2 regions of the Streptomyces sp. NPDC049837 genome follow, and region 1 is predicted to be linked to the other one. Evidence: riboswitches for the same ligand, from Rfam matches in the RefSeq annotation. Region 1 holds a riboswitch; the other holds the start of a gene.
The links. Region 1 has a riboswitch for glycine ahead of gcvP (aminomethyl-transferring glycine dehydrogenase). Riboswitches for the same ligand answer to the same signal wherever they lie in the genome.
Positions count from the first base shown of each region.

Region 2: linked by a shared signal. The riboswitch ahead of gcvT (glycine cleavage system aminomethyltransferase GcvT) and the one ahead of gcvP (aminomethyl-transferring glycine dehydrogenase) in region 1 are both predicted to bind glycine.

Region 1 is NZ_JBFAMP010000002.1:8,133-14,808, reverse strand. It holds gene AB0J57_RS04600 (DUF5999 family protein) at 1-101, shown strand, start outside; gene gcvP (aminomethyl-transferring glycine dehydrogenase) at 166-3,051, opposite strand; glycine riboswitch at 3,234-3,333, opposite strand; gene AB0J57_RS04590 (PRC-barrel domain-containing protein) at 3,448-3,822, shown strand; gene AB0J57_RS04585 (DNA polymerase IV) at 3,741-5,612, opposite strand; gene AB0J57_RS04580 (MerR family transcriptional regulator) at 5,671-6,324, opposite strand; gene AB0J57_RS04575 (bifunctional nuclease family protein) at 6,637-6,676, opposite strand, start outside.
Region 2 is NZ_JBFAMP010000003.1:87,704-94,379, reverse strand. It holds gene AB0J57_RS08415 (L-serine ammonia-lyase) at 1-551, opposite strand, end outside; gene glyA (serine hydroxymethyltransferase) at 741-2,000, opposite strand; gene gcvH (glycine cleavage system protein GcvH) at 2,013-2,390, opposite strand; gene gcvT (glycine cleavage system aminomethyltransferase GcvT) at 2,449-3,564, opposite strand; glycine riboswitch at 3,708-3,800, opposite strand; gene AB0J57_RS08395 (AAA family ATPase) at 3,974-4,645, shown strand; gene AB0J57_RS08390 (enhanced serine sensitivity protein SseB) at 4,736-5,476, shown strand; gene AB0J57_RS08385 (enhanced serine sensitivity protein SseB C-terminal domain-containing protein) at 5,513-6,304, shown strand; gene AB0J57_RS08380 (ABC transporter permease) at 6,621-6,676, shown strand, end outside.

The DNA of each region.
Region 1 (6,676 bases):
GCGTCCTGCTCTTCGAGGACACCGGTGAGCTGCTGCCGGACGGCCAGATCATCGCGCCGCACCGGCCGCTGAGCGCCTCGAAGGTCGTGACGGCCGCCTGAGGCACGGCACGAAGGAGGGCCGGTACGGGAGTCTTCCCGTACCGGCCCTCCTTCGTCATGACCGTCAGTTGTCGTACTCGTCCAGCGGCGGGCAGGAGCAGACCAGGTTCCGGTCGCCGAACGCTCCGTCGATGCGGCGAACCGGCGGCCAGTACTTGTCCGCGGCCGAGACACCGGCCGGGAAGACCGCCTCCTCACGGCTGTACGCGTGCGTCCACTCGCCGCCCAGCGCGGCCGCCGTGTGCGGGGCGTTGCGCAGCGGGTTGTCGTCGGCGGGCCACTCGCCCGACGCGACCTTCTCGATCTCGGCGCGGATCGCGATCATCGTGTCGCAGAACCGGTCGAGTTCGGTCAGGTCCTCGCTCTCGGTCGGCTCGATCATCAGCGTGCCGGCCACCGGGAACGACATGGTCGGGGCGTGGAAGCCGTAGTCGATCAGCCGCTTGGCGATGTCGTCGACGCTGACGCCGGTCGCCTTGGAGATCGGGCGCAGGTCCACGATGCACTCGTGGGCGACGAGTCCGGCCGGGCCGGTGTAGAGCACCGGGTAGTGCGGCTCCAGGCGCTTGGCGATGTAGTTGGCCGCGAGGACGGCCACCTGCGTCGCGCGCTTGAGGCCCTCGCCGCCCATGAGGCGGACGTACGCCCAGGAGATCGGCAGGATGCCGGCCGAACCCCACGGCGCGGCCGAGATCGGGCCCACGCCCGTGTCGGGGCCGGCGCTCGGCTGGAGCGGGTGGTTGGGCAGGTACGGGGCGAGGTGCGCCCGGACGCCGACCGGGCCGACGCCGGGGCCGCCGCCACCGTGCGGGATGCAGAAGGTCTTGTGCAGGTTCAGGTGCGAGACGTCGCCGCCGAACTCGCCCGGCTTCGCAAGGCCCACCAGCGCGTTGAGGTTGGCACCGTCCACGTACACCTGGCCGCCCGCCTCGTGCACCTGGGCGCAGATGTCCGCGACGTGCTCCTCGAAGACGCCGTGCGTGGACGGGTAGGTGATCATCAGGACGGACAGCTCGTCACGGTACTGCTCGATCTTGGCGCGCAGGTCCTCGACGTCGATCTCGCCGTCGTCGGCGGTCTTGACGACCACGACCTTCATCCCGGCCATCACGGCGCTCGCGGCGTTGGTGCCGTGCGCGGAAGACGGGATCAGGCAGACCGTGCGCTGCGTGTCGCCGTTGGCGCGGTGGTACGCGCGGACGGCGAGCAGACCGGCCAGCTCGCCCTGCGAACCGGCGTTGGGCTGGATGGAGACCTTGTCGTAGCCGGTGACCTCGGCGAGGCGCTCCTCCAGCTCACGGATCAGGGTGAGGTAGCCCTGCGCCTGGTCGACCGGCGCGAAGGGGTGGATCTGCCCGAACTCGGGCCAGGTCACCGGCTCCATCTCGGTCGTCGCGTTCAGCTTCATGGTGCAGGAGCCGAGCGGGATCATGCCCCGGTCCAGCGCGTAGTCGCGGTCGGCGAGCTTGCGCAGGTAGCGCAGCATCGACGTCTCGGAGCGGTGCGCGTGGAAGACGGGGTGGGTGAGGTAGGCGTCGGAGCGCAGCATCGCGTCGGGCAGTACGTCGGCCGTGGCGGCGTCCAGCTCCTCGATGTCGCCCCGCACGCCGAAGGCGTCCCACACGGCGACGATCTGGGCGCGGCCCGTGGTCTCGTCGCAGGCGGCCGAGACGTGGTCGGCGTCGACGAGGCGGAGGTTGACGCCGTTCTCGCGGGCGGCGGCGACGGCCTCGGCGGCCTTGCCGGGCACCCGGACGGTCACGGTGTCGAAGAAGGTGCCGTGGACGACGTCGGCGCCGCCGGCGCGCAGGCCCTCGGCGAGGACGACCGCGTACCGGTGGACGCGCTGGGCGATCTGCTTGAGCCCCTCGGGGCCGTGGTAGACGGCGTACATGCCGGCCATCACGGCGAGCAGCACCTGCGCGGTGCAGATGTTGCTGGTGGCCTTCTCGCGGCGGATGTGCTGCTCGCGGGTCTGGAGGGCGAGCCGGTACGCCTTGTTGCCGTCGGCGTCGACGGAGACGCCGACGAGCCGGCCCGGCAGGGAGCGGGCGAACTTGTCGCGCACGGCCATGTAGCCGGCGTGCGGACCGCCGAAGCCCATGGGCACACCGAAGCGCTGGGTCGTGCCGACCGCGATGTCGGCGCCCAGCTCGCCGGGCGAGGTCAGCAGGGTCAGCGCCAGCAGGTCGGCGGCGACGGTGACGATGGCACCCAGCTCGTGGGCCTGGTCGATGACCGGCTTGATGTCCCGGACGGCACCGGAGGCGCCGGGGTACTGGAGCAGCACGCCGAACACGCCGCGCTCGGCGACCTCGGCCGGGATGCCGTCGCTCAGGTCGGCGACGACGACCTCGACACCGGTCGGCTCGGCGCGGGTCTCGATGACGGCGATGGTCTGCGGCAGGGCGTCGGCGTCGACCAGGAAGACCCCGCCCTTGACCTTGCCGACGCGGCGGGCCAGCGACATGGCCTCGGCGGCGGCGGTGCCCTCGTCGAGCAGCGAGGCGCCGGACGTGGGCAGTCCGGTCAGGTCGGCGACCATGGTCTGGAAGTTGAGCAGCGCCTCCAGGCGGCCCTGCGAGATCTCCGGCTGGTACGGCGTGTACGCGGTGTACCAGGCGGGGTTCTCCATGACGTTCCGCAGGATGACCGGCGGCGTGAACGTGCCGTAGTAGCCGAGGCCGATCATCGGGGCGAGCACCTGGTTGCGGTCGGCGAGCGAGCGCAGCTCGGCCAGGACCTCGGCCTCGGTGCGGGCGTCGGGCAGCCCGAGCGCCTCGGCGCTCTTGATCACATCCGGCACCGCGGCAGCCGTGAGCTCGTCGAGCGAACCGTAGCCGACCTGCGCGAGCATCTTGGCGCGGGCCTCGTCGTCGGGCCCGATGTGCCGCTGCTCGAACGGGATGCCCTGTTCGAGTACGGAGAGCGGAATGCGGTTGGCGGTCATTGCGGAGGCCTCCTGGTCGATACGACCTGCGAGGGGCACCACGGCGCGGGTGCCCGGACGGCCTCCCCCTCTGTCATCTCAACCTGAGAGCTTCACCGGACCTCCCCGGGTCGGGGCGGGCCGGCTTTCACCGTCGGTGAGAGCGGATGCCGTCGAACGCCCGCCCTGCTTTCCAGAGTGACCTCGTCCGTGCGGTACCGGGTGCCTGAGAGATTCCGGGGAGGATTTGCTCCTTCGGCGCCTCCGAAAGGTTTCTCCGGAGGACTCTCCCGCACGGGGTCAGCGGCCGTCTGCCAGCCTACCAGCGCGGTCCTCGCCCGATCCCTCGAGTGGCCGACGTCACCGATGTGCACTTTCGTAGTGTTTACAGAGCGGTTGCGACCAGTTGGAGGGACCGTGCAGACCGATATCGATCCGCGCAGCCTGATCGGCCGCAAGGCCTTCGACCGCAACGGCCACAAGATCGGCACCATCGACGAGGTGTACCTGGACGACGCGACGGGCGTCCCCGAGTGGGCCGCCGTCCGCACGGGCCTGTTCAGCCGCGACGCCTTCGTCCCCCTGGAGCCGAGCGACCTCGCGGACGACGGCCTGCACATCCCGTACGACCGTGCCCTGATCAAGGACGCCCCCGACTTCGGCGTCGGCCGCCACCTCTCCCCCGAGCAGGAGCTCCAGCTCTACCACCACTACGGTCTCGCGCTCCCGCCACCTCCTTCCCCGGAGTCCCCTGACCGCGACTTCGGCAAGGTCGCCGGCCAGGACGACTGACCCGGTACGAGCGGCAACGGCTCCGACGGCTCCAGGTCCGGGTCGTCCGCCCAGAACGTCCGCACCCGCCCCGGCGCCGACCCCGGCACCTCGAACCGCACGGTCACCCTCCCCACCCCACTGCCCTGCACCCACCCGGCCCCATGCTCCACATGCCGCACATCCTGCCCAGCCACCCACCGCCGCCCCTCACCCCCACCACCAGGCCCACCGGGCGCGGCGCCGCCAGCGCCCCCGGCCACGCCCGCACCACCGGCCGGGTCACCACGCCCAGCGGGGCCACCGCCACCGGAGGCTGTGCCACCACGGCCGGGTGCGCCCACGCCACCGGGTACGCCTGCGCCCGACGCTGGGCCACCACCCCGGGGAACGTCCGCAGCACCGGCCGAGCCCGCACCACCGGCAGGGCCACCGCCACCAGGGACGCCCGCACCACCCACTGAGCCACCGCCCCCGGCTACGCCCCCACCACCGGACCCCACCACCCCGGGCCCGGCCACACCGGCCGCGTCTCCCACGCGAGCATGGGCGCCCAGCCCCACCGCAGGTCCGCCTGCCCCGGCCACGTGCCCCTCCCCGTACGCGGGAGCCGGGCCGGACGGCACGGTCGCCGGGCGGGGGCCGCCGACGTCTGGCAGGGCACCCGGCTCCGCCCGCACAGGTACGCCGCTTCCGGCCGAGCCGGCCGACGTACCGTCCACGCCCGCCACCCCCTCCGCGGCGGCCTGGGCGAACAGGTCCTCTTGCGTGTAGTCCGCGAGCCCCGAGACGCCCACGCCGAGGAGCCGCACCCCGCCCGTGGTGTCCACGCCTTCGAGCAGCCGGGCCGCGGCCTCCCGCACCACCACGGGGTCGTCCGTCGGCCCACGCAGCGTCTCGGACCTGGTCAGCGTCGAGAAGTCGTACCGCCGTACCTTCAGGACCACCGTCCGCCCCGACCGACCCGCACCCCGCAGCCGCTGCACGCACCGCTCGGCCAGCCGTTCCACCTCCATCCGCACCCGCACCCGGTCGTGCAGGTCCACGTCGAAGGTGTCCTCCACCGACACCGACTTGGCGTCCCGCTCCGCCACCACGGGCCGGTCGTCGTACCCCATGGCCATCCGGTACAGGGACTCCCCGTGCGCCTTGCCCAGCAGCCGTACGAGCTCGTCCTCGCCCGCCGCCGCCAGGTCCGCCACCGTGGTCATACCGGCCCGCCGCAGGTGCTCCCCGGTGGCCGGCCCCACCCCCGGCAGGATCCGCACCGACTTCGGGCCCAGCAGCTCCCGCTCCGTACCGGGCTCGATCAGCACCAGCCCGTCGGGCTTGGCCTCCTCCGAGGCGATCTTCGCGAGCATCTTGGAGCCGGCCAGACCCACCGACCCGGTCAGCCCCGTGACCGCGTGGATGTCCCTGCGCAGCCGCTCCCCGGCCGCCCGCGCGGTGGCCGCGTCATGCGCCGCGTCCCCGGCCTCCAGGTCCACGAAGGCCTCGTCGAGGCTCAGCGGCTCGACGAGCGGCGACAGCCCGCGCAGCAACTCCATGACCTGCTCACTGACCGCGCGGTACAGGGAGAACCGCGGCACCAGATACGCGGCGTTCGGCGCCAGCCGCCGCGCCTGTGCCATCGGCATCGCCGAATGCACCCCGAACCGCCTGGCCTCGTACGACGCCGTGGCGACGACCCCACGCGGCCCCAGGCCGCCGACAACCACCGGCTTTCCGCGCAGACTCGGCTTCGCCGCCTGCTCGGCGGCGGCGAAGAAGGCATCCATGTCCAGATGCAGGATCGTCGGCGCGGCTCTCACACCAACGATGCTGCCCTACGCCACTGACAATCGCCCGCACACACGTACGGAACGCGATTCAGACGGCCCTGTCACGTCTCCGCCGCGCCAGCTCGTCCGACGGGTTCTGCCCGACCAGCGTCTCCCCGGTGTCGATGCGCTCCCCGTGCAGTTGCGACAACGCCGCCTCGACGTCCCGCCACACCACGCCCACGGCGATCCCGAAGACCCCCTGGCCGCCCTGGAGCAGATCGACGACCTCGTCCGGCGACGAGCACTCGTACACCGTCGCACCGTCGCTCATGAGCGTCATGCGCTCCAGGTCGCGAAAGCCCCGCGCACGCAGGTGCTGGACGGCCGTGCGGATGTTCTGGAGGGCGACGCCCGTGTCCAGGAAGCGCTTGACGATCTTGAGGACGACCACATCGCGAAAGCTGTAGAGCCGCTGCGTTCCCGACCCGTACGCGGGCCGCACACTCGGCTCGACCAGCCCGGTACGGGCCCAGTAGTCGAGCTGCCGGTACGTGATCCCGGCGGCCGCGCACGCCGTCGGCCCGCGATAGCCGATCGTTTCGGCGACCGGATCGACCGGCTGCCCCTGCGCCGCGCCGACACCCGCGCCGGTCGCACCCGCGTGAGCCGGGTCGGCCGCACTTCCGTGAAGCGGATACGGCCCGCTCTTCCCCAGACTTCGTCCGGGGAGGCCCCCAGTCGCACCGTCGCCGCTGCTCATCACGCCGACCCTCCGTCCTTGACCTGCCATCTCGACGGTAGGCAGTCACCCGGGGTGCGTCAACGATCGCCACACTCGGCACGCCGAGTGATAATCACCCTGAGAGTGGTTTCCCGTATCCCAAATCCGGGAAAGGGTGCTCGAATGGGCCGAAAGCCCCCGGCCGCGCCTCTCGGCAACGCCCCTCGCCGCCGCCCCGGCGGCCGGCCGCGCCGGCCCGAAGCCCCGGCGGCCCACCGGCACGCATCAGCGAAAGGCCGCCGAGCATCACCAACCGGCTCACACCCAGCCGGTTGCGATGGCTCACCGGCCTCACTGGCTGCTGGTGCCGAAGTCCTCGGGCGAAATCTGG
Region 2 (6,676 bases), on a different contig from region 1:
CGCAGCAGCTCGTCACCGGTGCGGAAGGGGTACTTCAGCACGGTGTCGTCGGGGACGATCGGGTTCTCGCCCGCCACCGCGTCCTCGTCCACGACGAACCCGCCACCGACCGAGTAGTACGTCTTCTCCAGCAGGGTGGCGCCCTCGGCGTCGTACGCCCACAGGGTCATGCCGTTGGCGTGGTACGGCAGCGCCTTGCGGCGGTGCAGGACCAGGTCCTCGTCGAAGTCGAAGCCGATCTCGTGCGCGCCCAGCAGGTTGATCCGCTTGGTGGCCTTGATCCGCTCGACCTGCTCGTCGGCGCTCTCGACGTCGACCGTGCGGGGCGAGTTGCCCTCCAGGCCCAGGAGGACGGCCTTGGGCGTGCCGTGGCCGTGGCCGGTCGCGCCCAGCGAGCCGTACAGCTCGGCGCGTATCGCGGCGGTCGGGGCCAGCAGGCCCTCGTTCTTCAGCCGGCGGGCGAACATCCGGGCGGCGCGCATGGGGCCGACCGTGTGGGAGCTGGACGGGCCGATGCCGATCGAGAACAGGTCGAAGACCGAGATGGCCACGGGGGAACTCCTTGGTTGGAAGACGTCGCTGTCTGCCGGGGTGGTGCAGGGGCAACGCGGGTGGGGCACGGGTGGTGCGGGGCGGGGCAAGGGACGGGGCACCGCACTCACTCTCCAGTGTGCGCGGTGCCCCGCATGTCGGTCTGTTACGTACGTAACGCCTGCGTACGTCCGTAATCCCTGCAGAGACTACAGACCAGGGTAAAGCGGGTGCTTCGCGGCCAGAGCCGACACCCGGGCCTTGAGCGCGTCGGCGTCGTACGACGGCTTCAGCGCCTCGGCGATGATGTCGGCGACCTCGGTGAAGTCCTCGGCCTGGAAGCCACGCGTGGCCAGGGCCGGGGTGCCGATCCGCAGGCCGGAGGTGACCATCGGGGGCCGCGGGTCGTTCGGGATCGCGTTGCGGTTGACGGTGATGCCGACCTCGTGGAGCCGGTCCTCGGCCTGCTGGCCGTCCAGCTCGCTGTTGCGCAGGTCGACCAGGACCAGGTGCACGTCGGTGCCGCCGGACAGCACGGACACGCCGTGCTCCTTGACGTCGTCCTTGACCAGGCGCTCGGCCAGGATGCGGGCGCCGTCCAGGGTGCGCTGCTGGCGCTCCTTGAACTCCTCGCTCGCCGCGACCTTGAAGGAGACCGCCTTGGCGGCGATCACGTGCTCCAGCGGGCCGCCCTGCTGGCCGGGGAAGACCGCGGAGTTGATCTTCTTGGCGAGCTCGGCCGTCGACAGGATCACGCCACCGCGCGGGCCGCCCAGCGTCTTGTGGGTCGTGGTGGTGACCACATGGGCGTGCGGCACCGGGTTGGGGTGCAGACCGGCGGCGACCAGGCCCGCGAAGTGCGCCATGTCGACCATCAGGTACGCGCCGACCTCGTCCGCGATACGGCGGAAGGCGGCGAAGTCGAGCTGGCGCGGGTAGGCGGACCAGCCGGCGACGATCAGCTTCGGCTTGGACTCCTTGGCCAGCCGCTCGACCTCGGCCATGTCGACCTGACCGGTCGCGTCGTCGACGTGGTAGGCGACGACGTTGTAGAGCTTGCCGGAGAAGTTGATCTTCATGCCGTGGGTCAGGTGCCCGCCGTGGGCGAGGTTCAGACCCATGATCGTGTCGCCGGGCTTCAGCAGCGCGAACATCGCGGCGGCGTTGGCCTGGGCACCCGAGTGCGGCTGGACGTTGGCGTGCTCGGCGCCGAAGAGGGCCTTGATGCGGTCGATGGCGATCTGCTCGACGACATCGACGTGCTCGCAGCCGCCGTAGTAGCGGCGGCCCGGGTAGCCCTCGGCGTACTTGTTGGTCAGGACGGAGCCCTGGGCCTCCATGACCGCGACCGGAGCGAAGTTCTCCGAGGCGATCATTTCGAGGGTGGACTGCTGACGGTGGAGCTCGGCGTCGACGGCGGCGGCGACGTCCGGGTCCAGCTCGTGGAGAGGGGTGTTCAGAAGCGACATCGGGGAGGGTCCTTAGCTGCCGGAGAACTCGGTGTACTCGTCGGCGGAGAGCAGGTCCTTCGGCTCCTCCGTGACGCGTACCTTGAACAGCCAGCCGCCCTCGAACGGGGCGGTGTTCACCAGCGACGGGTCGTCGACGACGTCCTGGTTCGCCTCGACGACCTCGCCGGTCACCGGGGAGTACAGGTCGCTGACGGACTTGGTCGACTCCAGCTCGCCGCAGGTCTCGCCCGCGCTCACCGTGTCACCGACCTCCGGGAGCTGGACGTACACCACGTCGCCGAGCGCGTTCGCCGCGTGCTCCGTGATGCCGACCGTCGACACGCCGTCCTCGGCGGCCGACAGCCACTCGTGCTCCTTGCTGTAGCGAAGCTGCTGGGGGTTGCTCATGACGGGAATTCTCCTGTACGCGGGGGAGTGGTGGTGAACGGGGTGGTGGTGCGGGAGGTCACTTCTGGCGCTTGTAGAACGGCAGCGCGACGACCTCATACGGCTCATGCGTACCGCGGATGTCGACGCCGACTCCCTCGGTACCCGGCGTGGCGTGCGCCGCGTCCACGTAGGCCATGGCGATCGGCTTGCCCAGCGTCGGCGACGGGGCGCCCGAGGTGACCTCGCCGACGACCTGGCCGCCGGCCACCACGGACATGCCGGCGCGCGGGACGCGGCGGCCCTGGGCGATCAGGCCGACGAGCTTGCGCGGCGGGGCGATCTGGGCCCGCTCGGCGGCGGCCGCCAGGGCCTCGCGGCCCACGAAGTCGCCCTCCTTCTCGAACTTGACCACCCGGCCCAGGCCCGCGTCGAACGGGGTCAGGGACGTGGTCAGCTCGTGGCCGTACAGCGGCATGCCCGCCTCCAGGCGCAGCGTGTCGCGGCAGGAGAGCCCGCAGGGGATCAGGCCCACCGGCGCCCCGGCCTCCAGCAGCGCCTGCCACAGCTTCTCGGCGTGCTGCGGCTCGACGAACAGCTCGAAGCCGTCCTCCCCGGTGTAGCCGGTGCGGGCGATCAGCGCGGGCACGCCGGCGACGGTGCCGGGCAGGCCCGCGTAGTACTTCAGCCCGTCCAGGTCGGCGTCCGTGAGCGACTTCAGGATGCCGGGGGACTCGGGGCCCTGGACGGCGAGCAGCGCGTACGCGTCGCGGTCGTCGCGCACCTCGGCGTCGAACCCGGCGGCGCGGGCGGTCAGCGCGTCGAGGACGATCTGCGCGTTGGAGGCGTTGGCGACGACCATGTACTCCCGCTCCTGGAGCCGGTACACGATCAGGTCGTCGAGGATGCCGCCGTCCTCCTGGCAGATCATCGTGTAGCGGGCGCGGCCGGTGCCGACGCTGCCGATGTTGCCGACGAGGGCGAAGTTCAGGAAGTCCGCGGCCTGCGGACCTGTGACGGTGATCTCACCCATGTGGGAGAGGTCGAAGAGTCCGGCCTTCGTGCGGACGGCGTTGTGCTCGTCGCGCTCGCTCCCGTACCGCAGCGGCATGTCCCAGCCCGCGAAGTCGGTCATGGTGGCGCCCAGCGCACGATGCACGGCATCGAGGGCGGTCAGGCGGGGGGCAGTGCTCATGGATGTGGCTCCCAGGGCATGGCTCGAAGACGATCCTCCCCATCTGTCATCGGAACCTGAGAGGTTCACCGTGACCGTACGGGGACGGCCTTCGGCTTGCACCTTGGGTGGAGCCGCCACGGCGGCCCGCTTTTCAGATCTGCCTCATCCACGCGGTACGGGGCCTGAGAGATTCAAGGGAGGAACTTGCTCCTTCGGCGCCCGGGCGGGACCCGGAACTCTCCCGCGCGGATTCAAGCGGCCGGTATGCGGTTGTGTACGCACATGGGTGCGTCGGCGGGCACATCATTGCACGCGGGGTCTCGTCGGCAAATCGCTTGTGGCTTATTACCCTTTCTTTACACTTCTTGGGCAAGGGTCGTCAGAAGCCGACCCAGGGACCCGCCGGGCCCTAGCAGGGGGAGTAGCGATGACGTTGCAGCGGACCGGGGCGTACGCGACGACCGCGGGAGTGCCCGCGCAGCCGGGCCTGCCCGCGCGGGGGCGGGCGGCGGCCGCCGCGCCCGCCCTGCCGGTCGTGCGCGACCTGCGGGACCGGGGCGGGCGCGGGCCCCGGGCGCTGACCTTCACGGACGGTGACCTGGTGGTCGTCTCGGGCCTGCCCGGCAGCGGCAAGTCGACCCTGATCGCCCGGACGGCCCAGGGGCGCGGCATCGACTCGCAGGACGCCCGGGAGCGCTGGGAGCGCCGGGTCCCCGGTTTCCTGCCGTACGCCGTCTACCGCCCCCTCGTCCGGCTCGCGCACTACGCGGGGCTGCGGCGGGCGCTGCGCGCCGGGCGGAGCGTCGTCGTCCACGACTGCGGTACGCAGGCCTGGGTGCGGCGCTGGCTGGCCCGCGAGGCGGCGCGGCGGGGCACGGCCCTGCACCTGTTCCTGCTGGACGTCACGCCCGGCACCGCCCGCGAGGGCCAGCGGGAGCGGGGCCGTGGCGTGTCCGGGTACGCCTTCGGGCGGCACCGCCGGGCGGTGAGCCGGCTGGTGCGGGACGCGGAGCGGGGCGTCGTGCCGCGCGGGTGCGCGTCCGCGATCCTGCTGGACCGGCCGGCGGCGTCCGCGCTGACGCGGATCACCTTCGACTGATCCGTACGGGCTGAATCCGTACGGGCGGGCCCGCGTTAGGGTGCTGCGGGCAGCGACAGCACGTACGCGCGGGAAGGACCGGAAGCACCAGTGGACACTGCATGGCCGGGCAACGAGCTCGAAGAGGTGCTCGCCGCCTCCCTCGGCAACCCCGCGGCCGGAGGCCGCCTCGTCGAGGTCCTGGGCCGCAGCCACGTCTGGGTGCCCCTGCCCAACGGCGGCGGCCCCGACAGCCCGAACCTGGACCTGCCCACCCTGGAGATCGATGGACAGGGGTACGTCCCGGTCTACAGCTCCGAGCAGCAGTTCACCCAGTGCGTCGGCGCCCACATGGCGTACGCCGTCGCCCCGGCCGTCGAGTTCGCCCGCGGCCTGCCGCCGCAGCTCGGCATCGCCGTGAACCCGGGCGGTGCCGTCGGCGCCCCGCTGCCGCCGCCCGCCGTGGCCGAACTGTGCCGGGCCGGACGCACCCCGCTGGACGGCCCCGCGAGCGGTGCCCGGGTGAAGCTGTTCGAGCCGGACTGGAAGGAGGACCCGGTCGACTTCCTGTCCGCCGCGGCCGCCGAGTTCGACGCCACCGCCACCGTCCTGACCGCCCGCCGCTGCCTCGCCAGCATCGAGGGGGACGCCCCCACCCTCTTCATCGGCGTCCAGCTCTCCTCCTGGGAGGGCGCCGACCGTAACGTACCGATGGACGCCCTCGGCCGGGCGCTGGGCCGCGTCCAGGTGCCGTGGCCGGTCAACATGGTCCTGCTCGACGTCGCGCAGGACCCGGTGGGCGACTGGATGCTGGAGAAGGTACGGCCCTTCTACCAGCGCGGGCACGCATAAGCTGGTCGGGTGGACGGAAGAGGGGCGGGACCCAGGGTGAGCGCGTCAGGCACCGCGGCGGCCGGAGCGGCGGCCGGGCAGGTCGAGCACCTGCTGAGCCAGGTGACGCCCGGACGCTACGACGCGTACGAGGCGCTCCTGCACGCCCTCGCCGAAGGACGGCTCTGGATGCTGCTCTGGCACGGCCAGGCCGGCTCGCCCGACGCCCAGTACGGGAACATGGAGGTCGACGGCCTCGGCTACGCCCCGTGCGTCACCTCCGCCCAGGAGCTCGCGGTCTCCGGCTGGAACCGCGCCCACGAGGTCATCGGCGGCCGGGACATCGCCCGCGCCCTCTACCCCGACCGCTGGGGCATCTGGCTCAATCCGCACGCCCCGGGCGGCGGCGTCGGCATCCCCTGGCCCGACCTGCGCCGCATCGCCACCGGCCTGGACCGGATGCCCGCCGGACCGCTCAAGCTGTCCGAACCGGCCATCCAGATCCCGCAGTTCTACGCCCTGCTCACGCAGAACGCCCACCGCACCCCCGCCGTCCGCTCGCTGCGCCGCGCCTGGGTCCAGCCCGCCCTCGGTACCCCGTACCTCGCCATCGGCCTGGACCTGTACGACACCGGCCAGGCGTCCGTCGACGCGGTCCGCGCGATGATGGCCCAGTCCGTCACCGCCGTCCCCGACGGCCTGCCCGTGTCGACGGTCGCGATGTCCGACGAGTACGACCCGGTGACGATGTGGCTGCGGGCCAACGCCCGCCCGTTCTACGACCGCGAGGCGCACGCCACCGCGCCCATCGTGCCCGGCACGGGGTACGGCTACCCGCCGCGAGGGTGACCGCGGGGGGACCGCTGGGGCGTCCCACGGAGTGACCGCGGGAGGTGTCCGTTTCGCTTCGATAGTGGCCGAGTTGGTCCGCTGAGGCGATCACTGCGTCCGGATAACGGAAGCCGACAACCCGCATCACGGTTGCGCAAACATTCCCGGTGAGGTCTGGCGGGTGATCGTGAACCCATTGAAGACTCCCCCCAACCAGGGGGCGTCGCACATGCGTGCAGCGCATTCGCGTACTCCCTGAACGGACCGTGCCGCAGACCCGGGCGGTTCGTCGAGCACTGCCGGCGACCGTCGGCACGGGCGAGCACGAGGGACGATGACCGCACCCATTGAGACCACCGGATCACAGGCCGAGGCGGCGCCTGAGGCCGT